Regions from separate parts of the Stenotrophomonas sp. 14P6.2.3 genome, predicted to be linked through region 2. Evidence: predicted binding sites of a transcription regulator. Region 2 holds the regulator's gene; each other region holds the start of a gene.
The links. The regulator FliA, encoded in region 2, starts transcription of late flagellar genes. The targets are predictions, from matches to a motif close to TAAAGTTTNNCNNNCNNNGGCCGATAA.

Region 1: the regulator FliA is predicted to act here: its motif matches at 5,699-5,725, upstream of AC27VL_RS14000 (GGDEF domain-containing protein).
Region 3: the regulator FliA is predicted to act here: its motif matches at 5,074-5,100, upstream of AC27VL_RS08300 (methyl-accepting chemotaxis protein).

What each region holds. Positions count from the first base shown of each region.
Region 1 is NZ_JBYOLA010000017.1:37,391-47,937, forward strand. It holds gene AC27VL_RS13975 (M13 family metallopeptidase) at 1-341, opposite strand, end outside; gene gpmA (2,3-diphosphoglycerate-dependent phosphoglycerate mutase) at 533-1,282, opposite strand; gene nfi (deoxyribonuclease V) at 1,377-2,051, shown strand; gene AC27VL_RS13990 (cation diffusion facilitator family transporter) at 2,074-3,048, opposite strand; gene AC27VL_RS13995 (TonB-dependent siderophore receptor) at 3,223-5,469, opposite strand; gene AC27VL_RS14000 (GGDEF domain-containing protein) at 5,757-7,172, shown strand; gene AC27VL_RS14005 (MFS transporter) at 7,213-8,394, opposite strand; gene AC27VL_RS14010 (winged helix-turn-helix transcriptional regulator) at 8,474-8,923, shown strand; gene AC27VL_RS14015 (metallophosphoesterase) at 8,989-10,122, shown strand; gene AC27VL_RS14020 (response regulator) at 10,254-10,547, shown strand, end outside.
Region 2 is NZ_JBYOLA010000001.1:366,340-376,886, reverse strand. It holds gene AC27VL_RS01645 (flagellar motor protein) at 1-436, opposite strand, end outside; gene AC27VL_RS01640 (chemotaxis protein CheA) at 562-2,406, opposite strand; gene AC27VL_RS01635 (protein phosphatase CheZ) at 2,409-3,014, opposite strand; gene cheY (chemotaxis response regulator CheY) at 3,014-3,406, opposite strand; gene AC27VL_RS01625 (RNA polymerase sigma factor FliA) at 3,426-4,169, opposite strand; gene AC27VL_RS01620 (MinD/ParA family ATP-binding protein) at 4,166-5,053, opposite strand; gene flhF (flagellar biosynthesis GTPase FlhF) at 5,040-6,659, opposite strand; gene flhA (flagellar biosynthesis protein FlhA) at 6,805-8,907, opposite strand; gene flhB (flagellar biosynthesis protein FlhB) at 8,904-10,034, opposite strand; gene AC27VL_RS01600 (putative bifunctional diguanylate cyclase/phosphodiesterase) at 10,201-10,547, opposite strand, start outside.
Region 3 is NZ_JBYOLA010000007.1:140,678-151,224, forward strand. It holds gene AC27VL_RS08270 (MFS transporter) at 1-1,135, shown strand, start outside; gene AC27VL_RS08275 (KGG domain-containing protein) at 1,145-1,447, opposite strand; gene AC27VL_RS08280 (hypothetical protein) at 1,577-1,909, opposite strand; gene AC27VL_RS08285 (sensor histidine kinase) at 2,087-3,208, shown strand; gene AC27VL_RS08290 (LytR/AlgR family response regulator transcription factor) at 3,205-3,978, shown strand; gene AC27VL_RS08295 (NAD-dependent epimerase/dehydratase family protein) at 4,121-5,014, shown strand; gene AC27VL_RS08300 (methyl-accepting chemotaxis protein) at 5,224-7,758, shown strand; gene AC27VL_RS08305 (DUF2628 domain-containing protein) at 7,831-8,217, opposite strand; gene AC27VL_RS08310 (hypothetical protein) at 8,436-8,606, shown strand; gene AC27VL_RS08315 (TonB-dependent receptor domain-containing protein) at 8,665-10,547, opposite strand, start outside.

The sequences.
Region 1 (10,547 bases), on a different contig from region 2:
GCCTTGGCCTGGCTGGCGGCGGCCTGCTGCACCAGCGCGTGCTGCACTTCCAGCGAGCGCTCGCGCAGGATCTCGAAGCTGCCCCAGGTGGTCTGGTCGCCCGGCACCGGGTTGGCCTTCAGCCACTTGCTGTTGACGAAGCCGTTGAGGTCGGCGCATGCGGCAATGGACGGATCCAGGTCGGCACTGTTGAGCGAGATCAGCGCGGTCTTGATCTGCGACTGGTCGAACGCCGGCTTGGCGGCGTCGGCAGCGGGCGCGGTCTCGTTCTTGCCACAGGCGGCGAGCGAGGCGGCGATGGCGATGGTCAGTCCCAGCGGGACCAGATTGCGGACGTTCATGGCGTGTCTCCAACGGCGAATCGTCCAGCGTAGCCGCTGCAGCGATGGTGGGGACCGGCCAAAGGTCACAGGAGTGCGCCTGTAGAGCCGAGCCCATGCTCGGCTGCTTTCTGAAAACGTCGGCAATGCATCAGCCGAGCGTGGGCTCGGCTCTACAGAAGCGAAGGCCGGCGTGCGCCGGCCCTTCGTTCTTACTTCGCCTTGCCTTGGTTGGCCACGGCTTCAGCAGCCTTGCGTGCCGCTTCCGGGTCACCGAGGTAGCGGAACGACTTCACGGTGAGGTCGTCATTCAACTCGAACAGCAGCGGGATGCCGGTCGGGATGTTCAGCTCGAGGATTTCCTCGCGCGAGACGTTGTTGAGGTACTTGTACAGCGCGCGCAGCGAATTGCCGTGGGCGGTGACCAGCACCGTCTTGCCATCCTTCAGCTGCGGCGCGATGGCGTCGTGCCAGTAAGGCAGCACGCGATCCAGGGTGGTGGCCAGCGATTCGGTACCCGGCAGCGCGTTGCGGTCCAGGCCGGCGTAGCGACGGTCATGGATCGGGTGGCCCGGATCTTCCAGGTCCATCGCCGGCGGCGGGATGTCGTACGAACGGCGCCACACCTTGACCTGGTCTTCGCCGTGCTTGGCGGCGGTCTCGGCCTTGTCCAGGCCCTGCAGGCCACCGTAGTGGCGCTCGTTGAGGCGCCAAGACTTGTTCACCGGCAGCCAATCCTGATCAAGCTCGGCCAGCGCACCCTGCAGGGTGTGGATGGCGCGCTTGAGCACGGAGGTGTGGGCGACGTCGAACTGCAGGCCTTCCTCGCGCATCAGGCGGCCGGCGGCAGCCGCTTCCCGGCGCCCCTGCTCGGTCAGGTCGACATCCACCCAGCCGGTGAAGCGATTGTCCAGGTTCCACTGGCTCTGGCCATGGCGCAACAGTACGAGTTTACGGGTCACTGCAGGGTCTCCAACGCGAGGAAAGGCAGGCGGCCATTGTAGCCCCGACGCCCGCTCACCGCGCCGTGGCGGTGCGGATGTCATCCTGTGGCCGATGAATACCGTGATCGACCCCGGGCGCTGGGAAGGCAGCGTCAGCGCCGCCCGCGAGCAGCAGAAGCAGCTGGCCACCCGCGTGCAGCGCCAGGACCGGCTGCCCGCCACCGTGCGCTGGCTGGCGGGACTGGATGTCGGCTTCGAGGAAGACGGTGCGATCACCCGCGCTGCGGCGGTACTCCTCGACGCGGAGAGCCTGCAGCCGGTGGCGCAGGAAATCGCCCGCATCCCGACCGTCATGCCCTATATCCCGGGCCTGCTCAGCTTCCGCGAACTGCCGGCGCTGCTGGCGGCATTGGCACTGCTGCCGCGAACGCCGGATCTGGTGTTCGTCGATGGCCACGGCATCAGCCATCCGCGCCGCCTGGGCATTGCCGCACACCTGGGCGTGGTGACCGACCTGCCGAGCATCGGCGTGGCCAAGTCGAAGCTGGTTGGCCGCTTCATCGAGCCGGGCGCCGAGGCAGGCGCGCATACGCCGTTGCTGGATGGCAGCGAACAGCTCGGCTGGGTACTGCGCAGCAAGCTGCGCTGCAAGCCGCTGTTCGTCGCCGGCGGACATCGGGTCAGCGCCGATACCGCGCTGGCCTGGGTGCAGCGCACGCTGCGCGGCTATCGCCTGCCCGAGCCAACCCGGTTGGCGGATCGGCTGGCCTCGCGGCGCGACGAATAGCAGTGCAGCTTGGCAATACCGCTCAGCGATGCACGTGACCGCGATGGCCCTGCGCATCGGTCGCTGCATGATCGTGCCCGGCGTGATCGTCGTCCTTCGCTGCTGACGGCTGGCCACAGGCTTCGCCGCAATGGTCGGCCTCGATCTGCAGGGTCACGTGTTCGATGCCGAAATCATCGTGCAGGCGATCACCGAGTTCGCGACGAAGGCGATCGGCATCGTCGCCTTCGCGCATCACGATGTGTGCGGTCAGTGCCGGCGTGCTGGACGCCAGCGCCCATACGTGCAGGTCATGTACGTCCAGCACCGCGTCATGGTCGGACAGGCGGTCGCGCACCTTGGCCACGTCCATGCCCTTGGGCACACCCTCCAGCAGCACATTGACCGCTTCGCGCATCAGCACATACGTGCGTGGCAGCACCCATAGACCGATCAGCACGGCCAGGATCGGGTCGATCGGCTTCCAACCGGTCCATTGGATCAGCAGCGCGCCGGCAATCACCGCCACCGAGCCGAGCATGTCGGCCCACACTTCCAGGTAGGCCCCCTTCACGTTGAGGCTCTCGCCGCTGCCGGCCTGCAGCAGGCGCATGGAAATCATGTTGATCACCAACCCGGCCGCGGCGATCACCAGCATGCCGGTGGAGGCGATCTCCTGCGGCTGGCGGAAGCGACCGATGGCTTCCCACAGGATGTAGCCGGCGACCACGAACAGCATGGCGCCGTTGATCATCGCGCCGAGTGCTTCAAGACGCGCATAGCCGTAGGTGCGGCGCGCATCCGGCGGACGCCGGCTCAGCCGCACGGCAACCAGCGCGATCATCAGCGCCAGGGTGTCGGTGGCCATGTGCGCGGCATCGGACAGCAGCGCGAGGCTGTTGGTCCAGAACGCACCGACCACCTCCACGACAAGGAAGGTGGAGGTCAGGCCGAGCGCCCACCACAAGGGCTTCTCGTGGCGGATCTCGGATGGCAGGTGATCGTGGTCGTGACCCATGGCAACAGCTCCTTTGCGATGGAGGCAGGCTACGCCGGCGGGCGTTGGGAAACTATCACGGTGTTTATAACATTTCAGGCCTGCACGGCCGATGCCGCCGGGCATGGCCCGGCACTACCGGTGTGACATGCCCGCCTCCGGTAGCGCCAGGCCATGCCTGGCGAGCGCAGCGGATCAGAACCCGAAACGCAGGCTGGCCCAGTACGCGCGGCCTGGTTCGTTGTACGTCGCCGCACCGGCATCACTGCTGTTGGCTTCGCGGAACAGGCGCTTGTCGGCCAGGTTGTTGACGCCGAAGCCCACGCTGACCGTATCGGTCACCTTGTAGCGCGCGCTCACGCCCCAGACGTTGTACGCGCCGCGGGTCTGCAGCACCGTGGACGCATCGCAGTTGGCCGTGCAGCGCGGATCGTTGTTGATGTTGGCCGTAGCCGGTTCCTGCTTGCCGTAGAAGGTGCCGGTCAGCAGCAGCGACAACTGCTCGGTGGCTTGCCAGTCCAGCATGGTGTTGACGGTGTACTTGGGAATCACCGACAGCGGCTGGCCGGTGCTCTTGTTTTCGTTCTCCACCATGTAGGTGAAGTTGTTGCTCCACTTCAGGCGGTCGCCCTGCTCGCCCAGCAGCGGAATCACCAGGTTGCCCTCGAGCCCCTGCACGATGGCCTTGGGTGCGTTCTCCCAGCGGAAGATGCGGCCCTTGCTGTCGGCCGTCAGGCCGATCTGGGTGTAACCGGCCTGGATCTTGTCCTTGTAGTCGTTGTGGAAGTAGGTCAACGAGGCCTGCCAGCCGCTCTGCGGTGCCCACTCCACGCCCAGTTCCTTGTTCAAACTGGTCTCTGCCTTCAGATCCGCATTGCCCTGCATGTAGCAACCGGCACCCAGGCTCGGCAATGCGTTCGGGCAGCCATTGCCACGGGTGTAATACAGATAGTCCGGGTTGGACTGGTACAGGTTCGGCGCCTTGAACGCGCGTGCGATGCCGCCCTTCACCACCCAATCACTGTTGAGCCGGAACTGCGCGTTGAGGCTCGGGCTGGTGTTGTTGCCGAACTGGCTGTGATGGTCGAAGCGCAGGCCCGGGGTCACGATCCAGCGCTCACCCAGGTAGATGTTGTCTTCCACGTAGACGGCGGTGGTCTGTGCATCGGACTTGCCGCGTGCGCGGTCGGCCGAAAGGCCCGGAATGCCGCCACCGCTGCTGCTCGACTGGCTCATGGAATACGGATCGGTCAGCCGGCTGTCGAGGTATTCGAAGCCCAGCGTCCACACGTTCTCGGCGCCGCCGAGGGTGGTCGGGAAGCTGACCTCGCCGTCCAACTGGTAGTTGCGCAGGCGCGAGGTCGACCAGTCAGCACCATTGAAGCTGCCTTCCGGGCCACCGGCCAGGCCCTCGTTGATGCGCGAATTGTTGACCCCTTCCACCGCTGCGGTCAGCCGCGAGCTGACATCGCCCCAGCGTCCGCGATGGGTGATCGCGCCGGTGCTGCGGTACATGCGGTTGGTCTCGGCCTGCTGCTCGGCCAGCGCACCGAGATCAACGCCGGTGGAGGTGCCTGTGTTGCTGACCGCACGGTCGCCGGCATAGATGTTGCCTTGGCGGCTGGTGCCGGCCTCGAATTCGACCACCTGGTTGGCGGTCACGTCCCAACGCAGCAGTGCGTTGACATCGCGGTTCTTGACGCCCTCGCGGCCCGCCGGCGGTACCGCATTGGCGCCGGTGGCGAAGTTGCGGTTGAGATCCAGCGAATCGGCATCGGTCTTGTTGAGGTTGCCGTACAGCCGGAACGACAGCGTGTCGGTCATCGGCCCGCTCAGCTGCAGGCCGACGCGCTCGCTGCCACCTTCGGCACTGTGTTCGGGCACCAGGCCGTACAGGTCAACCGCACCGGTCAGGTCGCCAGTGGGGCGCTTGGTGATGATGTTGACCACGCCACCGGATGCACCCGAGCCATAGCGCGCCGCCGCCGGGCCGCGCAGCACTTCGATGCGTTCGATCATTTCCGCCGGCACCCAGTTGGTATCGCCACGCGTGTTGCGCTCGCCACTGCGGCCCATGCGCACCGCGTCGCGTGCACCCACGCGCTTGCCGTCGATCAGGATCAGGGTATTTTCCGGGCCCATGCCGCGCAGATCGATCTGCCGGTTGTTGCCGTACTGGCCCGACGCGCTGTTACCGGTCAGATTGACGCCGGGCATCGTACGCAGCAGTTCGGCGATGTCGTTGACCGGCGGTCGCTTGGCGATGTCTTCAGCGGTGATGGTGGAGGTGCCCAGCGCCTGCCGCGCGATCTGCGACGCAGTGACATGCACGGTATCGATATCGGTGGCATCGGTTTCCGCATGCGCGGTAACCGCAGCGCCGGCCAGCAGCGCGGCGACGGCGAGCGCCAGCGGGCGCGGTGAAAGAGTGTTTGCAGGCATGTTCTGGACCTTCTGGCAGGGCAGCGGAAGCCTCTGGCATAGGGCACGAGGCGGCGACGGGGGAGGCGGAACGATCGCTGCGGGATGCCCGCAGGTCGGTTCCTGACGTCATTTTTTCATAAATGCGAGTGATTCTCAAATGCGTCAACGCATTGCGGCATCGGCCGGCATGTGCTCTGCCCGGGTTTTTCGGCCTGCATGGCGCTTAAACTGGACGGCTTACCTGCCATCAACCGTCGACAGCTGCGGCCGATACCGTGGTCTGTTGTGCGCCGCTAGAGATCGACGTGGATACACCCCAACTGGACGAAGCCAGCCAACCGCTGGCCCAGGCCTGGCAGCAGTGCCTGCTGCAGGCCGGCCCCGCCGCTGCCGCACTGCTGCATGCCGTGGCCGACGACGCACCGCCAATGCTGGCGCAGCGCTTCTACGAGGTGCTGCTGCAGGACACGCGTGCGCGCCGCTTCCTGTCCCATGAACAGGTCAAGCAGCGCCTGCAGCCGGCGATGCAGCGCTGGCTGGCCCAGCTGCTGACCACCGATGCGGATGGAATTGCCGCTACGGTCGCCGCACAGCGGGTGATCGGCGATGTGCATGCACGGGTCGGTATTCCGGTTGACCTGGTGGCACGCGGTGCACGCGTACTCAAGCACGAACTGTTCGTGCGCCTGCGCGCCGATGCCCAAGACAACGACACCGCTTTCGCCGCCATCGATTGCCTCAGCGCGATCATGGACATCGCCATGGAGGGCATGACCCTGGCCTATACGCATGCACGTGAGCGCTCGTCGCGCACCGATGCAGCGTACCGGCTGTTCTCGCTGGTGCAGAACGTCAGCACCGAGCGCGAGCGCCAGCGCGCCCTGCTGCTGGATTGGGAAAACAGCCTGCTGTACACGCTCGCTGGCCATGCGACAGGCGCCGACAACGCCAGTCTGGCGACGTCGGAGTTCGGCCTGTGGTTCACCCACAAGGGTATTCCCAGCTTCGGCGAAAGTAGCGAGACACAGCAGGTCGCCCAGCTGATGGCACGCATCGACAGCAGCCTGCAGCGCGCCACGGATGAAGATCCGGCACGGCGACTGGCGGCCCTGCCGGCGATCCGCGAAGACCTCGCCACCATCCGCAACCTGATGACCCTGCTGTTCGAACGCATCGGCGAACTGGATGCAGGCAGCGATGCGTTGACCAACCTGCTCAACCGGCGCTTCCTGCCGACGGTGCTGCGCCGTGAGATCGAATTGTCCACGCGCAACCACACGCCGTTCTCGCTGCTGTTGCTGGATCTGGATCATTTCAAGGCGATCAACGATGGCCACGGCCACGACGCCGGCGACCGCGCGCTGCAGCACGTTGCCGCCCTGCTCGGCCAGCAGACCCGTGGCAGCGACTACCTGTTCCGCTACGGCGGCGAGGAGTTCGTGGTGGTGCTGGTGGCGGCGAGCGAATCGCAGGCGGAGGTGATTGCCGAAAGCCTGCGCCGGCAGATCGCACAATCGCCGATCACCCTGCCGAATGGACAGACGCTGGGGCTGACCGCCAGCATCGGCGTGGCTGGGCACGATGGGCATCCCGATTACGAGCGGCTGATGGCGCGCGCCGACGCGGCGATGTATGCCGCCAAGCGACAAGGCCGCAACCGTGTGGTGGTGGCCGACGAAGCACTGCCCGAGGCACCCGGGCGACGCGCACTGCAACGTTGAGCCTGCAGCGCGCGCGGTAGGGCATCGAACAGCGTCGGCGCTACCGGGCGGCCTTGCGCGAAATACGCCACGTCGCCCACCACGCCAAGCCCAGCAGGGCGATTCCCGCTCCCAGCGCGCACACCGCCGGCCACCCGTAGCGCGCCTGCATCCAAGTGCCTGCGGCAGCGCCCACACCGCTGCCCACCGCATAGAACAGCATGTACAGCGCCACCAGGCGCCCATGCTGTTCGGCCGGTGCGCGCAGCAGCAGTGCCTGGTTGGACACATGCAATGCCTGCCCGCCCAGGTCCAGCACCACCACGCCCAGCAGCAACAGCGCCAGCGACTGCGGCAGGCCCAGCAGCGGCGCCCAGGCGACCAGCATCAACAGCAGCGCGCCCAGGCTCACCCGGTGGGCAAAACCACGATCCATCCAGTGCCCGACCCGCGCCGCCAGCAGCGCGCCGATGATGCCAGCCAGGCCCAGCGCGCCGATGCCAGCGGTCGACCAGCTCAGGGGCGGCGCCGACAACGGCAGTGGCACCGCGGCCCAGAACACATTGAGACCGGCAAACAACAGCAGTGCCAAGGGCCCACGTTCGCGCAGTGCCCGATCCTGCAGCAGCATCTGGACCATGGAGCGCAGCAGCTCGCGCCACGCCGGCGCCATTGCAGGCACTGGCACGTGCGGCAGCCGCCGCCACAGCAGCAGCGCCAGCGCTGTTATCAACAGTGCCGACAGCAGGTACACCGCGCGCCATCCGGCCATGGCGGCGACCGCGCCGGACACCACGCGTGCCGACAGCAGGCCGATGAACACACCGCCCTGGACCATGCCAACCACCCGCCCGCGTTGCTCCGGTGCAGCGAGGTTGGCGGCGTAGGCGATCAACCCTTGGGTGAGCGCGGTACCGAGCAGCCCCGCCAGCAGCATGCCCGACAGCAACCATGCGGTGCTGCGGGCGGCGGCCAGCCACAGTAGCGCCACCACCAGCGCCAGCAGTTGCACCCGCAGCAGTCGGCGACGGTCGCCACGGTCGGCCAGCGGCAGCAATCCGAGCAGGGCCAGCACGCTGCCGGCCTGGGTGGCAGCCAGCAGTGCACCGGCAACCGCGGCATCCAGGGCGAAATCGTGGGCCAGGCGCTCCAGCAGCGGCTGCGCGAAGTAAACGTTGGCCACGCTGGCACCGGCAGCAATGGCGAGCAGGCCCAGCAACGGGCGGGACAGCGAAGGCATCATCAGTGTGGTTGCAATTTGAAACTGCGTGCACGGTAGCGCCACTGGTTTTAAACTGCAACCACAATCGATGGAGTCCACCATGCACGCCAACAGCCCCTGCCCCGTGGCCCGCAGCGCCGATCTGCTTGGCGACCGCTGGGCGTTGCTGATCATCCGCGACGCCTTCGATGGCATCAGCCGCTTCGGCGATTTCCAGCGCAGCCTGGGCGCGGCGCGCAACATCCTCAGCGACCGCCTGCGGCGACTGGTCGAGGCGGGGCTGCTGGTGCAGCAGCCTGCCGCCGATGGCAGCGCCTACCAGGACTATGTGCTGACCGCGGCCGGCCAGGACCTGTTCCCGCTGCTGGTCGCCCTGCGCCAATGGGGAGAACGGCATCGCTTCGCTGCAGGCGAGGCACACTCGCAGCTGATCGAATCCAGCAGCCGCCGGCCGCTGCCCTACATGCAACCCCACGGACGCGATGGCCAGCCCCTGCACGCCGCCGATACCCGCGTGCGCAAGCTCAAGGAAGAAGGCGGCCGGCCCTGATCCGCCCGTTCACGCACACCGGCGACGTCCCCGGGCAGTTAGCATCGCTGGTCTCCTGCCGCTGAATGCCGCCGATGCCGAACTACGCCCGAACCGTTTCGATCCTGCTGCCGCTGGTCCTGCTGCTGGCCGCACCACTGGCCTCGGCCCGCGACGTGGCAGCACCCGCAGAACACGTCGACAGCGATGGTCCTTACCTGTTCCGTGAAGGCGCGCAGCTGAAAGCGCAGTGGATCTGCCAGGACCAGGTGGAAACCCAGACCGTGCACGCCGGCAGCGAGGGCGCGGACGTTGCCGTGCACTGCGGCTATCCGCATGCGGTGCATGTGCTGCCGCCGAATGCGCCGTCGGCATCCGTGCTGCCCGCCGTGCCCCGCATCGTCGCCGTGTCCGACATCCACGGCCAGTACGACCTGCTGGTCCGCCTGCTGCGCGCCAACCGGGTGATCGACGCACAGGACCGCTGGGCACTGGGCGCGGACACGCTGGTGATCGCGGGCGACGTGTTTGATCGCGGCCCACGGGTGACCGAAGCGTTCTGGCTGCTGTACGGCCTGCAGCAGCAGGCGGCGGCGGCCGGTGGCGCGGTGCATTTCGTGCTCGGCAACCACGAGACCATGGTGCTGTACGACGACCTGCGCTACGTCAACCCGAAGTACCTGCGCAGCGCGCAGCTGCTCGGTCGCAGCTATCCGCAGCTGTATGCTGCCGACTCGGTGATCGGCCAGTGGCTGCGCACGCGCCCGGTGCTGCTGCAGATCGGCGATACCCTGTTCCTGCACGGCGGCATCTCGCCCGATGCCGTGCAGATGGCATTGGACCCGGCCCACACCAACGCCGCCTACCAGGCCTCGCTGGGCATCCCCAAGGCCGAGGTGAAGGCAGACCCCGCCACTGCACCGCTGTACGACGGCAAGACCAGCCCGATCTGGTACCGCGGCTACTTCGACGGACGCCTGGACACCCCGGGCGTGCAGGCGGTGCTCGAGCGCCTCCAGCTCAAGCGCATCGTGGTCGGCCACACCTCCATGCCACATGTCAGCAGCTTCCACGACGGCCGCGTGATCGCCATCGACAGCAGCATCAAGAACGGCGAGAACGGCGAGCTGCTGTTCATCGAGGACGGCAAGCTCAGCCGCGGCCTGTTGGACGGTTCGCGGGTGCCACTGGCCAAGGGCGAGCCCGGCCTGCAGGACTGAACGAAGGGCCAGCGCCGGGCCGGTTCAGGTCCCCCACGGCCGCCACCTGCACCCGGTTTGCCGCTACCCTCGGCAGCCGAGAGGCCCGCCCTGTCCAGCGGGCGGCCCATCCGCCCCCAGGAGCCCCGCGCATGCGCGTTCTCATCGCAGAAGACGACCCCGACATCGCCTCCGGCCTGTGCGCCTCGATGCGCCGCCAGGGCCACGTGGTCGACCACGTGGACAACGGCGCGCATGCCGATGCCGCTCTGAATTCCACCCAGTACGCACTGCTGGTGCTGGATCTTGGCCTGCCCCAGCTGGATGGCCGTGACGTGCTGCAACGGCTGCGCCAGCGCGGCGATGGCCTGGCCGTGCTGGTGGTCACCGCACGCGATGGCCTGGCCGAGCGCGTGCGCGTGCTCGACCTGGGAGCCGACGACTAC
Region 2 (10,547 bases):
ATACCTTGGCGCCGGCCTGATCCTGGTGTTCCTGGCTGCCGAGTTCGATTTCCAGCATGTGCCGGATCGATTCGGGTTCCACACCGTCCACCAGCAGTTGCAGGCCCTTGCGCAGGAACGGATCACGCTGCGCTTCCACCTGCGATTCCAGGCCCAGCAGGCCCTGGCGGCGGGCGATGTTGCTCCATTCCACGATCTGCTGGATCAGTTCACGACGGTCGCTGTGCGGCGGGCGCACGACCCAGCGCACGATCTTGAACGCATGCTTGAACACCGCCGGCGCGGTATGCAGCAGGATGGCGGCGATGGTGCCGACGATGACGATCACAAACGCCGCAGGCGACCACAACGACGCCAGGCCGGCGCCCTTGAGGATGCTGCCACCGACCAGCGAGGCCAGGGCGAGGAAAAGTCCAATGAGGCTGAGTCTATCCATGGGTCCGGTATCGGCTTGTATGAATGGGACTTGAGACACCGGGAGAATCTGGTGTAACGGAGTTCATAGTTTCCTGTGTCGCCGGGCTGGCCCGGCGCTATTGCGTGTCGCGTTCAGGAATCGGCTCAGTCGTGTGGGCTGCGCAGTCCGTCCACGTCCAGGATCAGGGCCATGCGACCATCGCCGATCAAGGTTGCACCGGCGTAACCGCGCAGGCCGCGCAGGGCCTTGGGCAGTGGCTTGATGACCACTTCCTCGCGCCCGCGCACCTGGTCCACCACCAGCCCGAAGCGTGCTTCACCGGCCTGCAGCACGACGATGGTCAGCAGCGGCGAGGCGGCCGGCGTCACATCCAGCCATTGCCGCAGGTCAACCAGCGCCAGCGTGTGCGAGCGGCGGTCAAGCACGGCGCGGCCGTCGAACCAGCCCAGCGAGGTGCGCGGTGCATGCAGCACTTCCATCACGCGGGCCAGCGGCAGCGCGTAGACGTCTTCGCCGGCCTGCACCAGCAGGGTCGGCAGGATCGCCAGGGTCAGTGGTACGCGGATCATGAAGCGGCTGCCGCGGCCCAGTTCCGACTGGATCTGGATCTGCCCGCTCAGCTCGCGGATGCGCGACTGCACCACGTCCATGCCGACGCCGCGGCCGGAAATGTCGGTGACCTGCTGCTTGGTCGAGAAGCCGGGCAGGAACACCAGGTGCAGGCATTCCTCGCTGCTCAGGCGGGCGGCGGCTTCCGGATCGATCAGGCCCTTCTCGCGTGCCTTGGCGCGCAGCTTTTCCGGATCGATGCCGGCACCGTCGTCCTGCACTTCGATGCTGACGTAGTCGCCTTCCTGCTGTGCCGACAGGCGCACATGGCCCATCCGTGGCTTGCCCTGTGCTTCGCGCAGTTCCGGCGTTTCCACGCCATGGTCGATGGCGTTGCGGACCAGGTGCACCAGCGGGTCGGCCAGCGCTTCGACCAGGTTGCGGTCAAGCTCGGTCTCGGCGCCGATCAGTTCCAGGTCCACTTCCTTCTTCAGCGAACGCGCAACGTCGCGCGCCACCTTCGGGAAGCGCGAGAACACCTTGCCGACCGGCTGCATGCGGGTGCGCATCACCGCCGACTGCAGGCGCGCAGTGGCGATGTCCAGCGTCGACACGGCGCGGTCCAGCTCTTCATCGCGCAGGCGTGCGCGCAGCGTCTTCAACCGGTTTCGTGACAGCACCAGTTCGCCGATCAGGTTGACGATGGCATCCAGGCGCTTGGTATCCACGCGCACGGTGTGTTCGGCTTCGGCGACGGGCTTGTTGGGCGCCGGCTTGCTGGCAGTTGGCGGGGCAGGCGAGGGCGCCGGTCGCGGTGCCGGTGCGGCGACAACCGCTGCGGTGGCGTTGCTGCCCGGGGCGGCGCCACCATGCAGCTGGTCGAGCAGCGCCTCGAACTCGTCTTCGCTGATCATGTCGTCGGCTTTCTTCGCCGCCGGTGCTACGGTCGTCGGCGCCTTGCCGCCGTGCAGCTGGTCGAGCAGGGCCTCGAATTCGTCGTCGGTGATCAGGTCTCCGCCGCCCGCATTCGGCGTCGCGGCCGAAGGCGCGGCTGTGCCACCGCCGTGTACATCGAACTGGGCGACCAGTTCGGGCGGGGCAAAGCCGGGCTCGGTACCCGATGACACCGCGTCAAGCATCGACTGCAGGTAGTCCAGTGACTGCTGGGCGGCATCGAAGTGATGTGCCTGCAATACGGCCTGGCCGGCACGCACGGCGCCCAGCGCTTCTTCGGCGGCGTGGCACAGTTCGACCATCGCGGTGATGCCGAGGAAACCTGCGCCGCCTTTCAGCGTGTGGTAGCCACGGAACACCGCGTTGAGCTGTTCATTGTCCTGCGGTGCCTGTTCCAGCGACACCAGCTGTTCGCCGAGGCGATCCAGGATTTCCTGGGCCTCGATGATGAAATCGGCAGTGATGTCGTCGGCTACCGCGCCCATGGTTACAGTCCCAGATCCGACAACAGGTCGTCGGCGTCGTTCTGCGAGACCGCATGGCGGTCCAGTCCCTTCAGTGCCGGCCCGGCCAGTTCCGGGTCGGTGCGATGCTGTTCCGGCGGCAGGCCGAGCGCGCCGAAGCCTTCGTGCACGCGGCGGACGATGCCGACCACGCGACGGATGATCTGCCCGGTAAGGTCCTGGTAGCTCTGGGTCAGGGCGATCTCGGTGAGGTTGTGGCGGATGCGGTCGAGCTGCACGTCCTGGCCCGGCTGCAGGCCATCGGCGCGCAGCTGTTCGGTCAGGCTGCGGCACTCTTCGGCCAGGTCCAGGGTGCGATGGGTGGCCTGTTCGGTCATCGCCACCACGTGATCCAGGCGTGCGCAGGCGTCGTCAAGCTCGCCGGCTTCATCGGGCACGGTCGGCAGTTCGCCCAGCGCCTGGCCCAGTTCGCGGGCCAGCCGCGAAAGGCCGCTCATCATCGGCTGGGTGCGGAGTGCGACCAAGCCGTCGATGCGCTGGCGCCACGCCGCTTCGTCGCCGGATTCCAGCGCGTCCAGGGCTTCCTGCAGGCGCAGGGCGAGGGCACTCTTGTCGACCGTGGTATCCATCAAGCGCTGGCCGCCAGGCGTTCGAAGATCTTGCCGAGCTTCTCTTCCAGCGTCTGTGCGGTGAACGGCTTGATGATGTAGCCGTTCACGCCGCTCTGCGCTGCCTCGATGATCTGCTCGCGCTTGGCTTCGGCGGTCACCATCAGCACCGGCAGGGTCTTCAGCTTGGCATCGGCACGGATCGCCTTGAGCAGTTCGATGCCGGTCATCACCGGCATGTTCCAGTCGGTGACCACGAAGTCGAACGGCTGGCTCTGCAGCAACGACAGCGCGGCATGCCCGTCCTCGGCTTCGGCGGTGTTGGTGAAGCCCAGATCGCCCAGCAGGTTCTTGACGATACGACGCATGGTCGAAAAATCGTCGACGATCAGGATGCGCATGTTCTTGTTCAAAGCAGAGTTCCTTTGTTGATCAGCTCTCGAGGCCGGCGTCGGCCGCCTCGAAAATCTTCAGTCGGCCACGCAGGCGCAGGACCGCCTGGCCGTGGATCTGGCAGACCCGCGACTCGCTCACGCCGAGCACTGCGCCGATCTCCTTCAAATTCAGTTCCTGCTCGTAGTAGAGCGACAGCACCAGCTGTTCGCGCTCGGGCAGGTGGCCGATGGCATTGCCCAGCTCGCGGCCGAACTCGCCGCGTTCCAGTACCTGCTGCGGGGTCGGGCCGCCCTGGGCGACGGTGTCCAGCTCGCCCTGGTCTTCAATGCGTGATTCCAGGCTCAGCACCTGCCCGCGCGAGGCGTCCTCCATCAGGCGCAGGTACTCGGGCAGCGGCATCTCCATCGCAGCGGCCACTTCGGTGGCGCTGGCGGCGCGGCCGGTGCTCTGCTCCAGGCGGCGGATGGTGGCAGCAGCATCGCGGGCACGGCGGTGCACCGAACGCGGCACCCAGTCGCCACGACGGATCTCATCGATCATCGAGCCGCGGATGCGGATCGAGGCGTAGGTCTCGAACGAGGCGCCCTGGTCGGCGTCGTAGCTGCGCGACGCTTCGATCAGGCCCATCATGCCGGCCTGGATCAGGTCGTCCACTTCAACGCTGGCCGGCAGGCGCGCGGCCAGATGGTGGGCGATGCGCCGCACCAGGTCCGAGTGCTGGGCGATGACCTCATTGGCCGCCGTGCGCTGGACCTCTCTGTACTGGGCGGCGCCTTTCATGCGGCCACCCCACGCTGCTTGATGATGCGCTCGAGGAAGAACTCGACGCCACCGCGCGGCTCGGTCGGTGCCTGCCAGCGGGCGGTGCGGCGGGCGATCTCGGTGATCGCCAGCGCCGACGGGCTGGACGGATAGGCCTTCACCACCGGCTGCTGGCGCTGCACCGACAGGCGCAGCCAATCGTCCTGCGGCACGCAGCCGAGGTAGTTCAGCGAGACATCGGCGAGGAATTTCTCGCAGACGCGGGTCAGCTTCTCGTACAGCACGCGGCCTTCGTTGGGGTCGCGCACCATGTTGGCCACCACCTGGATGCGGTCCACGCCACGTTCGCGCGACAGCACCTTGATCAGTGCGTACGCGTCGGTGATCGAGGCCGGTTCATCGCAGACCACCACCACGGTGTCCTGCGCGGCCTGGCAGAAGGTCAGCACGCCATCGGTGATGCCGGCGGCGGTGTCCACCACCATGATGTCCAGCTCGCGCTCCAGTTCGGAGAACACGTTGACCAGGCCCACATGCTCGGCCGGGGCCAGCTCGGCCATGTGCCGGCGGCCGGACGCGGCCGGGACCACCAGCACGCCGTTCGGGCCTTCGATGATCACGTCATCCAGGCTGCAACGGCCAGCGACCAGGTCGGCCAGGGTATTGGTGGGGCTCAGGCCGAGGATCACGTCGATGTTGGCCAGGCCGAGGTCGGCGTCCAGCAGCAGGGTGCGTTTACCCATGCCGGCAAGCGCTACGGCCAGGTTGGCCGACACGTTGGTCTTGCCGACGCCGCCCTTGCCGCCGGTCACGGCAATTGTGCGCACAGGGCCAAGCGGCTCGCTGCGGGTCGCCGTCAGCGGGAAGGTGGTGGTCAGCTTGGCGTACTCACGCGACGGCATGGTTCAACTCCGGGTTGCAGGGCATATCGGCCGCGCGGCGCAAATCTTCAAGGCGAAGTACAAGATTGGCTGCACTGGCCCGGTGCAGGTCGTCCGGGACGTCCTGGCCGTCGGTCACCCAGGTGATCGGCAGCTTGTGGTCCACCGCCACCGACAGGGCGTTGCCGAAGCGACCGGTCTCGTCCAGCTTGCTCAGCACCAGGCCCTGCAGGTTGGCCGCGCCGAAGCGGCGCACCACCTCGTCCATGTCACCGAAGCTGGTGTTGGCCGGCAGCACCAGCAGGGTGCGGACCTGGCGGGCAGCGCGCAGCCACTGCAGCTGGGCGGCCAGTGCACGGTCGCGCGGGCCCAGGCCGGCGGTGTCGATCAGCACCAGCTTGTAGTCCTTCAATCGCTCCAGCAGCTGGTCCAGGTCGGTGCCGCTGTTGGCCTCGTGCACCGCGATGCCGAGCTGGCGGCCGTAGCCGTACAGCTGTTCACGGGCGCCGATGCGCATCGTATCGGTAGTGACCAGGGCGACATCGCGGGCGGCATGGGCTTCAGCGAAGCGCGAGGCCAGCTTGGCGATGGTGGTGGTCTTGCCGGCGCCGGTCGGGCCGACCAGGGCGATCACACCGCCTTCCTCCATCGGGTCGACCGGAGCGATCGGCAGCTTGCGCGAGATCAGCCCCAGCATCAGGCCGCGGCCACGATGCGCTTCGGTTTCCAGCGGAATCTGCATGGCCACGTCGCGGGCGATGCCGGCGTCGAAGCCGTACTCGTCCATCAAATCCAGCGCGGTGGCGCGCACCGGGCAGCCGCGCAGGCGCTCATCGGTGAAGCGGTTCATTTCGCGCTCGATCACCTGGCGCATGCCGGCCACTTCCTGGCGCAGGTGGCGGATCTCGGCGTCGTCGGCAACCAGAGTGAGAGCGGGTGCCGGCGCCAGGGTCGGCAGCGGTGCCGGTGCGACTTCGGTCGGCTGCACGTCAACCGGTGCGTGGGCTGTGTCGTCTTCGAGGGCCGTGGTCGCCTGGAGGGCAACCGGCAACGGCGGCGGCGACGCTGCCGGCAGCTGCGTGCTGTCTTCCAGCGGCGGGTCGATCTGGAAGCGGGCGCGGTTCACCGGCGCGGCTGCGGCCGGCAAGGGCGCAACGATGGCGTCGGCAAACGGGGCGAAGATCTGTTCCGGCAGCGTCGATTCATTGACGGCGGCACGCGCCAGCGTAGCGGCGAAACCGGTGCTGCCACGGGTCGGCACGATTTCGTCGGCGCTGTCCAGGGTGCGGCCGGTCGCGCCGACGGCAGCGCGGGCGAGGGCGGCGACGGCGGAAGTGGTGGCTGCCACCGGCTCCGGTGCCGGGGTGCTGCTGCGGCGGCGGGTGACCGCGGCGATCACCGCGTCGGCGGCGGTACGCGGCTTCGGTGCGGGCGGCGGCGCCACGTCGCGACGCGACGCTTCCAGGGCGCGCTGCACGGCGCTCTCATCGTAGTTGGCGGCTGCCACGATCTCGATGCCTTCCTCGATCCGGCGGTTGGACAGGATCACGGCGTCAGGACCATGTTCCTTGCGCACCAGGTTCATGGCCGAGCGCATGTCGGCGGCGACGAATCGTTTGATTTTCATGCTGTGGTCACGGGACGAAGTCGGCGGAGTGGCGGTCGGAGAACGCGGGTGGTCGGTGGTCTGCACGGTTCGAGTTCCCCTTGGAATCTGTCTGTTGCGAGTGTTTGAAAGTGGTGTCTGTTTTCTGGCGCTTTGCAGGGCGGCGTCAGCTGATCGTTCCGACCAGCTTCAGGCGCTTGTCCTCCGGCACCTCGCTGTAAGCCAGGACCGACAGCGACGGAACGCTGTGGCGGACCAGGCGGGCCAGCGCGGCGCGCACCGGGCCTGGTACCAGCACCACCGCGGGCTCGTTGCGGGCTTCCTGCTTGCTGACACATTCGGCCAGGCTCTGGTGCAGTCGCTCAGCGAGTCCGGGTTCCAGCGCGGCGCCGTTGCCCTGCGTGGACTCCTGCAAGACACGTTCCAATTGCGGGTTGAGGGTGAACACCGGCAGCTCCGCCGACATTCCGGCGATCTCCTGCACGATGAAGCGGCCCAGCGCGGTGCGCACGGCGGCGGTCAGCGTGGCCGGGTCCTGGCTGTGCGGGGCATGTTCGACCAGGGCTTCGGCGATCTTGCGCAGCTGGCGGATCGGAATGCGTTCGATCAGCAGGTTCTGCAGCACGCGCACCACCGCCGACAGCGGCAGCGCCTTCGGCGTCAGATCTTCGACGAGCTTGGGCGCGCTCTTGGCGAGGTTGGCCAGCAGGTGCTGCACCTCCTCGTGGCCAAGCAGTTCCGGCGCGTGCTCGCGGATCAGGTGCGAAAGATGGGTGGCGACCACCGTTGCCGGGTCGACCACGGTGTAGCCCAGGGTTTCGGCCTGGGCGCGCTGGTGCGGCTGGATCCAGGTCGCATCCAGGCCGAAGGCGGGGTCCTTGCCGGCGATGCCTTCCAGCGGGCCGAGCGCACTGCCGGGGTCCAGTGCCAGTTCGCGGTCGGGATGGATTTCGGCGGTAGCCACCGGCACGCCATGCACCAGGACCCGGTAGCCGTTGGCCGGCAGTTCCAGGTTGTCGCGGATGTGCACCGACGGAATCAGGAAGCCGACATCCTGGGTCAGCTTGCGGCGTACGCCCTTGATGCGCGGCATCAGCTCGCCACCCTGGTTGCTGTCCACCAGTGAAATCAATCGATAGCCGACTTCCAGGCCCAGCGGATCGACCGGGCGAAGTTCGTCCCAGCTCAGTTCCGCCGTGGGTGCAGGGGCCGCGGGGCGGCCCAGCGCGTTCAGTGCGTTGGTTTCGCCTGCCGCGGTGTCGGCCTGCGCCGGTGCCAGGCCCTTGCGGTACACCTTCCAGGCGATGAAGCCGAGGATTGCCGCCAGCGTCAGGAAAGCGACGTTGGGCATGCCCGGCACCAGGCCGACCACGCCGAGGATGCCGGCGGTGATCGCCAGTGCACGGTACTGGCCGAACACCTGGCCGGTCATCGCCTGCGCCATGTCCTGCGAGCGCGACGCACGGGTAACCAGCATCGCCACCGCACTGGAGACCAGCAGCGCCGGCAGCTGCGCCACCAGGCCGTCACCGATCGACAGCAGGGTATAGGTGGCCGCGGCTTCACCGAACGGCATGCCATGCTGCAGCACGCCAACAGCCAGGCCGCCCAGCATGTTGATGAACAGGATCAGGATGCCGGCGATCGCATCGCCGCGGATGAATTTGCTGGCACCGTCCATCGCGCCGTAGAAGTCGGCTTCCTCGCGGACTTCCTCGCGGCGCAGCTTGGCTTCCTCGCGCGTCAGCAAACCGGCGTTGAGATCGGCATCGATTGCCATCTGCTTGCCGGGCATGGCGTCGAGGATGAAGCGCGCGGTCACTTCCGAGACGCGGCCGGCGCCCTTGGTGATGACCACGAAATTGATGATGGTCAGGATCGCGAACACCACGATGCCGACGGCGTAGTTGCCGCCGATCACGAATTCACCGAAGGCGGCGATCACCTTGCCGGCCGCTTCGTGGCCGTTCTGGCCATTGAGCAGGATCACGCGGGTCGAGGCCACGTTCAGCGCCAGCCGCAGCATGGTGGTGATCAGCAGCACGATCGGGAAGATGGTGAAGTCCAGCGGGCGCTTCACGTAGACCACCGCCAGCAGCACCATCAGCGAGATGGCGATGTTGAAGGTGAACAACGCATCGAGCACCGGCGCGGCCAGCGGCACCACGACCATGGCCAGCAGGGCCAGCACGATCAGCGGCGCGCCCAGACCCTGGCGGATCATCTCAAGCGCGCGGCGGGTATTGAAGCTGGAGGCCTGGGCGCTCATGGACGGCCCCCGTTGCCGAACTCATCAACCTGGATGTGCGGCGTGGACGGCATCGGGCCGGTCCGCCAGCTGCGCAGCTGGTAGACGTAAGAGAGGACCTGGGCGACGGCTGAATACAGTCTCACGGGGATTTCCTTGCCGAGTTGGCCTTCCCGATACAAGGCGCGTGCCAAAGGCGGGGCAGAGACGATGGCGACCTTGTTGCCGTCGGCCACTTCACGGATGCGCAGGGCTGTTTCATCCACGCCCAGGGCGACCACGGTGGGCGCATTCATGGCCCCGCCTTCGTACTTCAGGGCCACCGCATAGTGGGTCGGGTTGACCACCACCACGTCGGCGGTGGGTACCGCCTCCATCATCCGGCGGTTGGCCATCTGCTGCTGCAGCTGGCGGATGCGGCCCTTCACTTCCGGGCTGCCCTCGCTTTCCTTCATCTCCCGGCGCAGCTCTTCGCGGGTCATCTTCAGCTTGCGCATCCAGTTCCAGCGCTGGTACGGCGCGTCGATGGCGGCCAGTACCAGCATTGCGCCGGCGGTGGCCAGCAGCAGCCGCAGGGTGAAGCCCAGGCCGTCGCCGATGGCGGTTTCCAGCGGCTGGTGGATCAGCCCGCGCAGGGTGTTGAAGCTGGTCCACACGACCATGCCGGCGGCGACGCCGACGAAGGCCACGCGCAGCAGCGACTTGATGAACTCGGCCACGGCTTCGGGGCCGTACAGGCGCTTGAGCCCGCTCATCGGGTTCATGCGGTTGATGTCGGGCATCATCGCCTTGGCCGACCAGCGCAGGCCGCCCATCACCACCGGCGCCAGGAAACTTGCCAACAGGCAGACCAGCACCAGCGGCGCGATCACCCACATCAGCTGCAGCAGCAGGTCGCCGAAGTGGCCGAACAGGGCCTTGGGGTGCTGGCGCAGGCTCTGTTCGGGGCTGAGCGCATGGCGCATCCAGGCACTGGCGCCGCTGGCCATCGAGCCACTCATGGCCATCACTGCGATCACCCCGGCGCCGAACACGGCGGCCGTGCCCAGTTCACGCGAGCGTGGCAGGTTGCCCTGTTCGCGGGCGTCACGCAGGCGTTTTTCTGTCGGTTGTTCGGTTTTTTCGCCGGCGGATTCGTTCTCGGACATCACAGGCACTGCAGCAGGGGATGCCGGGGTGCGTGCAAGAATCGTTCCGTGACGGGTGCATGTGCCAACCGAAGTTGGCGCCTGCCGGAGCAGGTACCGGTAGCGCCGGGCCATGCCCGGCGAGCGGGCAGCCTGGATCATTGCATCCGCCGGGCATGGCCCGGCGCTACCCCGGGGGCTGGTCCTGCGGGCTCTGCGCCAGTTCCACCCGTGGCCGCGGCAGGTCGTGCAGCTGCATGAAGCGGGCCGCGTCCACCGGCCGGCCCAGCAGGAAGCCCTGCAGGTAGTCGCAGCCCAGGCGCTCCAGGTAGGCGCGCTGCGCGGCGGTCTCCACGCCCTCGGCCACGATATCCATGTCCAGTGCATGGCCCAGCGCAACAATGGCCGACACGATCACCACGTCTTCGGCGCTGTGTTCCAGGTCGCGCACGAATGCATGGTCGATCTTGATCTCGGTGGCCGGCAGGCGCTTCAGGTACAGCAGGCTGGAGTAGCCGGTGCCGAAATCATCGA
Region 3 (10,547 bases), on a different contig from region 2:
GATTCCCAGCGCAATGCCGATCCTCAGCCATGCCTTTCCCGATCCCCGGCAGCGGGCAAGGGTGATCGGCGGCTGGTCGGCCTTCAGTGCCTTGGCGCTGGTGCTGGGGCCGCTGCTGGGCGGTGTGCTGGTGGAGCGTGCAGGATGGCCGAGCATCTTCCTGATCAACCTGCCACTGGGGTTGCTGGCGATCGCGCTTGGCGCCTGGGGCATTCCCGAGCGACGGCACCCGCAGCATGCCGCGCTGGATCCGGCGGGACAACTGCTGAGCATCGTGGCGTTGGCGGCGCTGAGCTATGGACTGATCGGCATCGGCGAGCATGGAGTGGCGGCGCCTCGAACCGTACTGGCGCTGGCCCTTGCCCTCACCGGCCTGGTGGCCTTCGGCTGTGTGGAACGACGGGTCGCGCGCCCGCTGTTGCCTCTGGACCTGTTGGCCGATCATCGCTTTCGCCTGCTCAACGTTGCGTCCTTCGTGCTGGGCTTCAGCGCTTACGCCAGCCTGTTCTTCCTGTCGCTGTTCTTCCAGCAGGTGCAGGGCGGCAGCGCCGCCGACGCGGGGCTGCAACTGGTGCCACAGTTCCTGATGATGGGTGGAGTCTCGCTGCTGTTTGGCCGCATTGTCGGGCGGATTGGCTTGCCGGCAGCGCTGGTGACCGGCTACGCACTGGCCGGCATTGCCCTGTGTGCGATGCCAGGCCTCGATGCCAGCAGCACGCGCGCACATGCAACGCTCCTGCTGTTGCTGCTGGGGTCCGGCATGGGGCTGGCGGTGCCCGCGACGGGCATGGCCGTGATGGGCCACGTGCCGCAGGAGCGCGCGGGTATCGCTTCGGCAACGATGAATGCACTGCGCCAGGCGGGAATGAGCGTAGGCATCGCGCTGCTCGGCAGCGTGATGAGCCAGCGCGCCGTGCAGCACCTCGCTGCAGCTGCCCATGCCGCTGGCCAACCGCAGGTGGCGCTGCAAGCGCGGCTGCTCATCTTCGAACCTGCGGTGGCGTCCAGTTCACCGCACCTGCTGGGCTATTACCGCGCGGCGATGGCCAGTGGGTTCGGCTGGGCAATGGCCCTGGCCGGTGCGCTGGCGGTGCTGACAGCCTTTGCCCTGCATCGCCGGTATGTGGCGCAGTGACCCAACAACTCAGCCTTGTTGACCGCTGCCAGGCTTGCCGGGCATGTCCTGCCGTTGCAGCTGCTGTTGCTGGCGGGCACTGGCATGCCGTGCATGCCCACCTTCACGCCCGATCGCGGCCATGTGCTGGCGATCCAGGCTGATCGCTTCGCCGCCCTTGCGGCCCGCCACGCGGGCCTCATCCGGGCTGAACTGGTGCGCATTGCCGGATGCGTGTGCGGCGCGTCCGCCTTTCGACGCGATCGCGCGCTGTTTGTCCTCGTCCATCGAGGCGAAGCCACGGTTGCTGCTGCCAGTACGTGAGTTGGCCATTGCCGGTCTCCGGATGTGAAATGGAATGCCGCCATCAGCGACGGCTTCATGCTCCACATCGCGGGCTAACGGCAGGTGGACGTTGGCCCCATTGGACTCACATGCCCTGCGCATGCGTTTGACAACCGGTTACCGCGCCGGAAGCGGGGAGATCAGCAGCCGGTCACCACGGCAGACATCGGTGTTGCTGTACAGGATCCGGCGCCCATCGTTGAAGGTGACGCGCAGATTGACGCGGCAACCGGTTCCGCGCAGTGCCACGGTCGCCTGGCCGCCACCTCCCGCGATGGGCCCGGCCAATGCCAAGGCATGGAATGCGTCGGTTTCACTCGCCGCGACTTCCACCGACGTGGCAGGTGCATGGGCGCGGTTGATCAGGGTCAGGTAGTGCAGCGGCGCAGCAGGTGCGCTGGCGGCAATGCACAACAGGCTGGCAGCGAGCAGGGTGCGGGGCAGGTGCATGAGGGATCTCCGTTGGCGACATCGCCATCTGGCGGTGGAGGCCACGCGCCTGCAATCGATCCGGGACGAATCGTCGCGACAGCAGGACCAATCGCAATCGGTCATCGCCCCGCTTCATTGCCGGCCATGCTGTGCCTAAGATGGCGCTGGCCCGCTCCGGGCACCGGGACGCATGCGATGAAGATCCGCCTTGGCCATACCCAGATCGACGTGCTGCGTTACCTGCTGCTGTGGCTGGCGGTGGCGTTCGCCTTCACACTGCAGAGGGTGTTGAGCCACAGCCTGCAGGGCCAGTCATTCCCGTTCGAGGTCTACCTGCGCTGGTCGGTGATCCAGTGGTTCACCTGGGCGGCGCTGGCGCCGCTGGTGTTCGCCCTGGGCGAACGCTATCCGCTGCGGCCGGAGCGAAGGCTGGCCGGTCTGGGGATGCAGCTGCTGGCCAGCGTGGGGGTCACCGGACTGGCGATGGTAGTGGGGGCTCTGGTATCCACCTGGTTCGAGCCCAGCAGTTTTGGTGAGCAGCTGTGGTATTTCATTGCCCAGCATTTCGCGATGGGCCTGCTGACCTACTGGGCCCTGTTCGCGATCCAGCAGGCGCTGCATTTCCAGCAGGAAAAGGTGCGCCGCGAGGTCGAGGCAAGCAGGCTGGCGACCGAGCTGGCGCAGTCGCGGTTGCTGGCATTGAAGTCGCAGCTGCAGCCGCATTTCCTGTTCAATACGCTGCACGCCATCATCACCCTGCTGGATGAAGACAAGGCCAGTGCCGAAGACATGCTGCTGCGCCTGAGCGAGCTGCTGCGTGCCTTTCTGGAAGACTACGACGGCCAGGAAATCAGCCTGCGCCAGGAACTGGAGTTGATCGAGCTGTACCTGGGCATCCAGCGCACGCGCTTCAAGGATCGCCTGCACAGCCGCATCTACGTCGCACCGGAACTGCTTGATGGCGCGGTTCCAAGCCTGATCCTGCAACCGCTGGTGGAAAACGCGCTACGCCATGGCATCGGCCGCAATCTTGGCGAAGACACCATTGAGATCGAGGGCCGCCGCGACGGTGACATGCTGTGCATCGAGGTGCGCAACCAGAACAGCACGCTGCAGCAGCCCGGGGCGCCAGGTGGCCATGGCATCGGCCTGTCCAACACGCGGCTGCGCCTGCGCGAGCTGTATGGCGATGCGGCCGAGGTGCGCCTGGACCTGCTCTGGCCGCAGGGTGTGGCCTGCCGGGTCCGGTTGCCACTGCGGATGCTGGACGATGCCGATGATGCTCCGGAGTTTGTCGTGCACGGCAGCGCCGCATGAGCCTGAGCGTGCTGGTGGTGGACGACGAACCGATCGCCCGGCGCGCGGTGACGCGCCTGCTGCACGGCGATGCAGACATCGACAGCGTGGCCGAGTGCGGTGACGGCGTGTCTGCCGTGGCAGCCATCCGCGCGCAGTCGCCGGACCTGGTGTTCCTGGATGTGCAGATGCCTGGCATCACCGGTCTGGACGTGCTGGCCACCATCGGTGCCGCGCGGATGCCGGCCACGGTATTTGTCACTGCCTACGAGCAGTACGCGGTTCGTGCATTCGAAGCCAATGCGCTGGATTACCTCGTCAAACCCTTCAGTCGCGAACGGTTCGCGGCCACGTTGCTGCGCGCTAAATCCCGTCTGGCCCAGGCCGCCAATGCAACCGACAACACGCGCCTGCTGCAGGCGCTGGATGTGCTGCGCAGGCGCGAGGATCATCTGCAGCGTATCGCCGTACGTGATGGCGAGGCGGTGCTGCTGCTGGCGGTGCAGGACATCCTCTGGATCCGCGCCAATCGCAATACGGTGCAGCTGCATCTGGCCGATCGCGTGCATGAGCTTCGCGAAACCATGAACAGCCTGGCTGAACGGCTTGATCCCCGGCATTTCGCCCGGGTGCATCGCTCGGCCATCGTCAACATAGCGCGGGTCAGGACGATCCACCCCTGGTTCAACGGCCATCACGTACTCACCCTGGAGAACGGCCAGCAGCTGCGCATGAGCCGCTACCAGAACGAAGCCTTCCTGCGGCTGGTGTCGGCCCGCTCGGAGGCGTGAGTGCCTGTTGCCGGGTCAAGCGCCGCCGACCCGACGGCGATGGCATGCAGAATGTCATCGGTTCCTATCGCCGATGCCATCGGGCTTGCCTAGAATCGGGATATCCCGGTAGGTCCCGGGCGCTGTCGAGTGAATGGATTCAATGAAGATTCTGTTGACCGGAAGTTCCGGGCGGATAGGGCGCGCGATCTTCGGTGCGCTGGCGGGTGCCAATGAGGTGGTGGGGCTGGATCGCAGTCCCTTCGCCACCACGCGCGTGATTGCCGATGTCACCGACCGCCGGGCGCTGGAGCGCGCTGTGCAGGGGGTCGATGCCGTGATCCACACCGCAGCACTGCACGCACCCCACGTGGGCCTGGTACCCGACGCGGTGTTCCAGCAGATCAACGTGGAGGCCACCGCGAACCTGCTGCAGCTGGCGCGCGAGGCTGGCGTGCAGCGCTTTGTGCTGACCAGCACCACGGCGCTGTACGGCCATGCCGTGGTGTCCGGCGGCTGCCGTTGGATCGACGAGGACACCGAGCCGCTGCCACGCACGATCTACCACCGCACCAAGCTGCAGGCCGAGGCCGCTGCCGAAGCGGCGGCCAGCACATCGTTCACCGTGCGCGTGCTGCGGATGGCACGCTGCTTCCCCGAGCCTCCTGATCGCATGGCGATGTTCCGCCTGCACCGCGGTATCGACGCGCGCGACGTGGCCAGCGCGCATGCCGCGCTGCTTCACGATGAAGGCGCACCCTTCCAGCGCTACCTCGCCTGTGCGCCGACGCCGTTCCGGCGCGAGGACTGCCTGCAGCTGGCGGCCGATCCGCGCCAGGTGCTGGCGCGCCGCGCACCGCAGCTGCTGGCCGAGTTCGAGCGCCGTGGCTGGCCGCTGCCGCTCAGCATCGACCGGGTCTATGACAGCAGCCGGATGCGCGCAGCGCTGGGCTGGCAGCCGCGTTTCGGTCCAGAGGACGTCCTGCAGCAGTACGCCGCGGGCAGCATCGAGGTCCTGCCCCGCGCGGAGTGGATCCGCGACCGCGTGGCCGAGTAGCACGGGCCGCTGTCGACGGCCGCAGCTGAGCAGGTTCAGGTTTGTGCGTGCGCTGAGGCTCAACCTCGCCCGGCCATGGCCGCTAACCCGGTGCGCGCTTTCCTGCGCCGGGTTCCGATCCGGCAGGGCAGGCGGCCCGCGCGATGGATCGCGCATCTGCGCGGTGCCCTGGTGGCACCGGTCGACCTGAACTGCCTGCGGATCCTCCCATGTCTTCTTCCCGTTCCGTCGCTGCCCGTCGCCCCGGCAGCATCGCCCACAAGCTGATGCTGGGCACCGCGGTGATCGCGTTGCTGTGCTTCGGCGCGACCGCGTTCCTGATCTATCACCAGGCCAGTTCGGCGCTGGTGTCGTCCTCGCGGCAGACCATGGCCAGCGAAGCCCGTGCCGAGGCGCGCCAGGTGGCTGCCGACCTGGGCACGGCCTTCGCCAGCAACGATGCGATGGTGGAAACCGTGCTGGCCCAGCGTGCACGCGGTGATGCGCCTGATCGCGCCAGCCTGGCCAACGTCATCGGCGAGCAGCTGCACGCGCACCCGGAATGGCTGGGCAAGAGCACCATGTGGGAGGCCAATGCCTTCGACGGCAAGGATGCCGAGTTCGTCAACAGCGAGGCGCACGACGCCACCGGCCGTTACATGAGCTACTGGGCCTGGCAGGACGGCAAGCCGCAGCAGTCGACGATGACCGACTACACCGAGACGCCCAGCGGCTCGGGCAACTGGTACATGGTGCCCAGCCGCGACAAGCTGCCGATGGTCAGCGAGCCCTACGCTTACGATATCGGCGGCAAGCAGGTGCTGATGAGCACCCTGAGCACGCCGATCGTCGAGAACGGCACTTTCCTTGGTGTCTTCACCGTCGACTTCTCGCTGGACGCGCTGCAGAAGCACCTGGCCACGTTGACGCCGATGGGCGCCGGCCGTGTCGAACTGCTGTCGCCGAAAGGCGTGGTGCTGGCCTCGGCCGATGCTGCCGAGATCGGCAAGCCGCGTACCGATGCCGCCACCCTCGGCATGCTGGCGCAGATCGCCGCCGACAAGACGTACGAAGCGTTCGAGCCCGACGCTGCCGGCAACGTGCGCCTGTACGTGCCGCTGCAAGTGGGGGACGCGCCGCAGCGCTTCGCGTTGGGCGTGGTGGTGCCGCACGCGGTGATCATCGCGCAGGCCCGCGAGCTGCTGTGGATCATCCTGCTGGTGGGTGTGGTGGCCGCGTTGGTGCTCAGCGGCGGTGTCTACCTGCTGCTGCAGCGGCTGGCCGTGCGACCGCTGGCACAGGCAGTGCGCATTGCAGGCGATGTTGCTGCGGGCAAGCTGGACACCGCCATGCCGGCGCTGGGCAATGATGAAGTGGGCCGGTTGCTGGACGCGATGCAGGGCATGCGTGGCCAGCTGCAGGCGGTGATGGCCGCACAGGCGGAGATGGCGCGCCGCCATGATGCCGGTGAAATCAGCTACCGCATGGATGCCTCGGTGTTCCCGGGCGAGTACGGCCGCATGGTGGCCGACAGCAACCAGCTGGTGGCCGACAGCAACGCGGTCACCCAGCGCCTGGTCGAAGTGATGCAGCGCTACGCGGTGGGCGACCTGAGCGTGGACATGGACGCACTGCCGGGCGAAAAGGCGGTATTCACCGCTGCCATGGCAACCACCAAGAGCAATCTGGCGGCGATCAACGAGCAGATCCAGCAGCTGGCCGCAGCGGCGGCGGCAGGCGATTTCGCGGTGCGCGGCGATGCCCAGCGCTTCGAACATGACTTCCGCCGCATGGTGGAAACCCTGAACAACATGATGCAGGTCAGTGACCACAACCTGGCCGCGCTGTCGACGCTGCTGCGCGCCATCGCCGCCGGTGACCTGAGTACACGGATGGAGGGTGACTTCCACGGGGTGTTCGCGGTGATGCGCGATGATGCCAACAGCACCGTGCAGCAGTTGACCCAGATCGTCGGCCAGATCCAGCAGTCCGCCTCCAGCATCCGCTTGGCCGCAGGTGAGATCGCTTCCGGCAACAGCGACCTGTCGCGCCGCACCGAGCAGCAGGCGGCCAACCTGGAAGAAACCGCCGCGTCCATGGAGGAACTCACCTCCACCGTGCGCCAGAACGCCGATCACGCCCTGCAGGCCAACAAGCTGGCGGCCTCGGCCGCGGGCGTTGCCAGCGAAGGCGGGCAGGTGGTCAGCCAGGTGGTGCAGACCATGGAGCAGATCGAGACCTCTTCGCAGCGCATCGCCGAGATCATCTCGGTGATCGATGGAATCGCCTTCCAGACCAACATCCTGGCATTGAACGCGGCGGTGGAAGCGGCGCGTGCGGGCGAGCAGGGCCGCGGTTTCGCGGTGGTTGCCAGCGAAGTGCGCGCGCTGGCGCAGCGCTCGGCGGGCGCGGCAAAGGAGATCAAGGAGCTGATCGACGCCTCGGTCGGCCATGTCGGTGCCGGTGCGCAGCTGGTGCATGGCGCCGGCCGCACGATGCAGGAGATCGTCGGCCAGGTCGGCCGGGTCAACGAGATCATGGCCGAGATCTCGGCCGCCTCGCGCGAACAGTCGGCCGGTATCGAACAGGTCAACCAGACCGTGGTGCAGATGGACGAGACCACCCAGCAGAATGCTGCGCTGGTGGAAGAAGCCACGGCGGCGGCACGGGCGATGGAAGAGCAGGCCGAGCAGCTGGCGGTGGCGGTGTCACGCTTCCGCCTGCAGGCTGACACCCGGCCGCACGCATCGCTGCGTGCAGCTTGACCCAGGCCGTGAACGAAGACGCCCGGCCAAGGCCGGGCGTCGATGTGATGCTGCGCTGCTGAGCGCTGGGGCTTAGAACATGCCTTCGAAGGGGTTCCAGCTGGTGTTGCCCTTCACCTGTTCCAGGTAATAGCTGTAGTTGGTGCTCGACGCCACCAGGAAGTTCATCGCGATGAACAGCGCACGGGCGACGATGTCCGGCAGCACCAGGCTGACCGCGATCAGCACGATGTTGATGCCGATCACCACCAGCGCCTTGCGCCACATGCCCAGGATGAACAGATAGATCGCGCCGAAGAAGAAGGCGAAGAAGTTGAGGTTGATCTTCAGGCGGTCGCCGAAGGACAGCGCCTTCCACGCCTGCTTGAAGCCGGGCTCCTTGGGGGCGCCGTGCTGCTGGAAGAAGTTGAAGCGGAACTGCCACTTCGGACTGAAGCGGGTGAGGTCGACGGTATTCATGTGAGTAGGGACTTCCCTGTTAGGAAAACGTTTTCATGATAAGTGAGTCACATTCAGCAAACCAGCTTGGAGCGTCAAAAATGTGACGTTCCTACGGCAAAGGGCTTGCGTCCCGGTGCCGCGCCGTCACCCATCCGCCTTGTTTTTAGGATAGGGTGCGCAGTTCCGCTGCCACCCCGGTGTTTCATGGGTAACAGCGGTATGTCCATGGAGGTTGCATGACCACACCAGCTACACCGGAAAACGCACCCGGACCGGTGCTCCTGCCGACACCCGAAGTGGTGCAGGCACAACAACTGCTCGCCCGCCAGCAACTGGCGGTTGCGATGGACCGTGCACGCATCGCGGCCAGCCGCGACGCTGCACCGGCTGTGCTGGAAAACGACTGAGCCTGAAAAAGCCCCTCACGATCGCGCTGGCCTGTTGCCAGCGCGATCGCAGTGCGCATCAGAAGCGCGCGGTCATGCTGAGGAAGTAGCTGCGGCCGGCGACGAAGTAGTCGGTGGAGCCGTCGGCGTACAGCTTCTTGTCGGCCAGGTTGCTGACGCCACCACGCAGGGTCAGCACCTCGTTGACGTTCCAGGCAGCGGTCAGGTCATACAGCGTGTAGGCCTTCAGGAAGGTGCTGACCACGCCGGTCTGCTTGCCGGTGTACTGCGCCGACAGGCTGCTGGAAAACACCGTGTTCGGCGTCCAGTCCAACGACGAATAGCCTGAGAACTCCGGGGTGTCGATCAGGTTGCGGCCGGTGGTCAGGTTCTTGGCTTCCTTCATCCAGGTCGCCGAGGTGCGCCAGCGCCAGTGATCGCCGAAGCGGAAGTTGAGGTTGCCTTCCATGCCGCTGGTGCGCGCGCGCTGCACGTTGCTCATGCGCGTCCACCAATAGCCGTTGAACTTGCCCAGCGCTTCATACTCGATCTTGTTCTTGAAGTCGGTATGGAAGTAGGTCAGGCCGGCGTCGACCAGATCGTTGTCGAAGCTGACGCCGATCTCACGGTTGGTGCTGGTTTCCGGGTCCAGGTCCGGATTGCCGGCCATGTAGCAGCCGCCGCGGGTATAGCCCAGCGGGATCAGCGAGGTGCAGCCGCGGCCGCCGGACTGGGTCGCCGCGCTGGGCGAATTCTCGGTCAGGCTCGGCGCGCGGAAGCCCTTGGAGACGCCGCCACGGATCGTCCACTGCTCGCTCGGGTGCCAGACCAGGTAGGCACGTGGACTGACATGGCTGCCGAACTGTTCATGGTGGTCCAGGCGCGCGCCCAGGGTCAGGGCCAGGGTGCGGTGCAGCTTCAGCTCGTCTTCGACGAACAGCGCCCAGGTGTCCACTTCCAGGCTGGAGCCGACCACCGGTTTGCCGGTGTAGTCGATCGGTGCCTGGCCGATGGTGTCGGTGTTGGTCAGCTCCTGGCGCTTCCATTGGCCGCCCACCGCGAACTGGTGGTCCACGCCCAGTGTGAAGGGGGTGCTCAGGCTGCCTTCGATGATCGTATCGGTTGCCTCGGAGCGACCGGTGGCGCCGATGTCGTTCTTGTACTCGGTCCAGTACGCGCTGAGCTTGGAGGTGCCGAAATCCCACTTGCCGTCATGGTTCAACGCCAGCGAACTGCGCTTGAGCTCACTGGCACCCCATGCGCCTTCGTCCTGCTTTTCCAGCGCCTGGGCGATGAAGGCCTGCTGCACGCCATGGCCCGCTTCCAGCGACACTTCCTGTGCCTCGCTCAGTTTCCACTGCAGCAGCGCGTCCACATTGCGGTCCTTCTCGCCGGCGTAGGCATTGCCATACACGCCGCCGTTGGACCGGTCCGAGTCGCGGCGCATGCTGTTGGCACCGATGCGCAGGCCGAAGCGCTCGCCCAGCGGGCCGGAGAAGGTCGCGCCGATCTGCTGGGTGTCGCCACGGTCGCCATCCTGCGGCCGGGTGTAGCTGTGGGTGGCGCTGCCGTTCCAGCTGTCACCGATGCGCTTGGTGATGATGTTGATCACCCCGCCCATCGCGTCCGAGCCATACAGCGAGGACATCGGGCCGCGCACCACTTCGATGCGCTCGATCTGGTCCGGAGAAATCCAGTTCAGGTCCTGGCGTCCCAGGTCGGGGCGATAGTTGGTCGAGGCCGAGCTGCCCATGCGCTTGCCATCCACCAGCACCAGCGTGTAGTTGGACGGCATGCCGCGCAGCTTGATCTTGGACTGCTCACCGGCGGCGCTGAGCCCACCGGTCACGCCCGGAATGCGGCTGAGCAGGGTGGCCAGGTCGTGCACCGGCTGGCGTTCGATGTCTTCGCGGCTGATCACGCTGATGCTGGCCGGGGCATCCTTGATCCACTGCTGGTTGC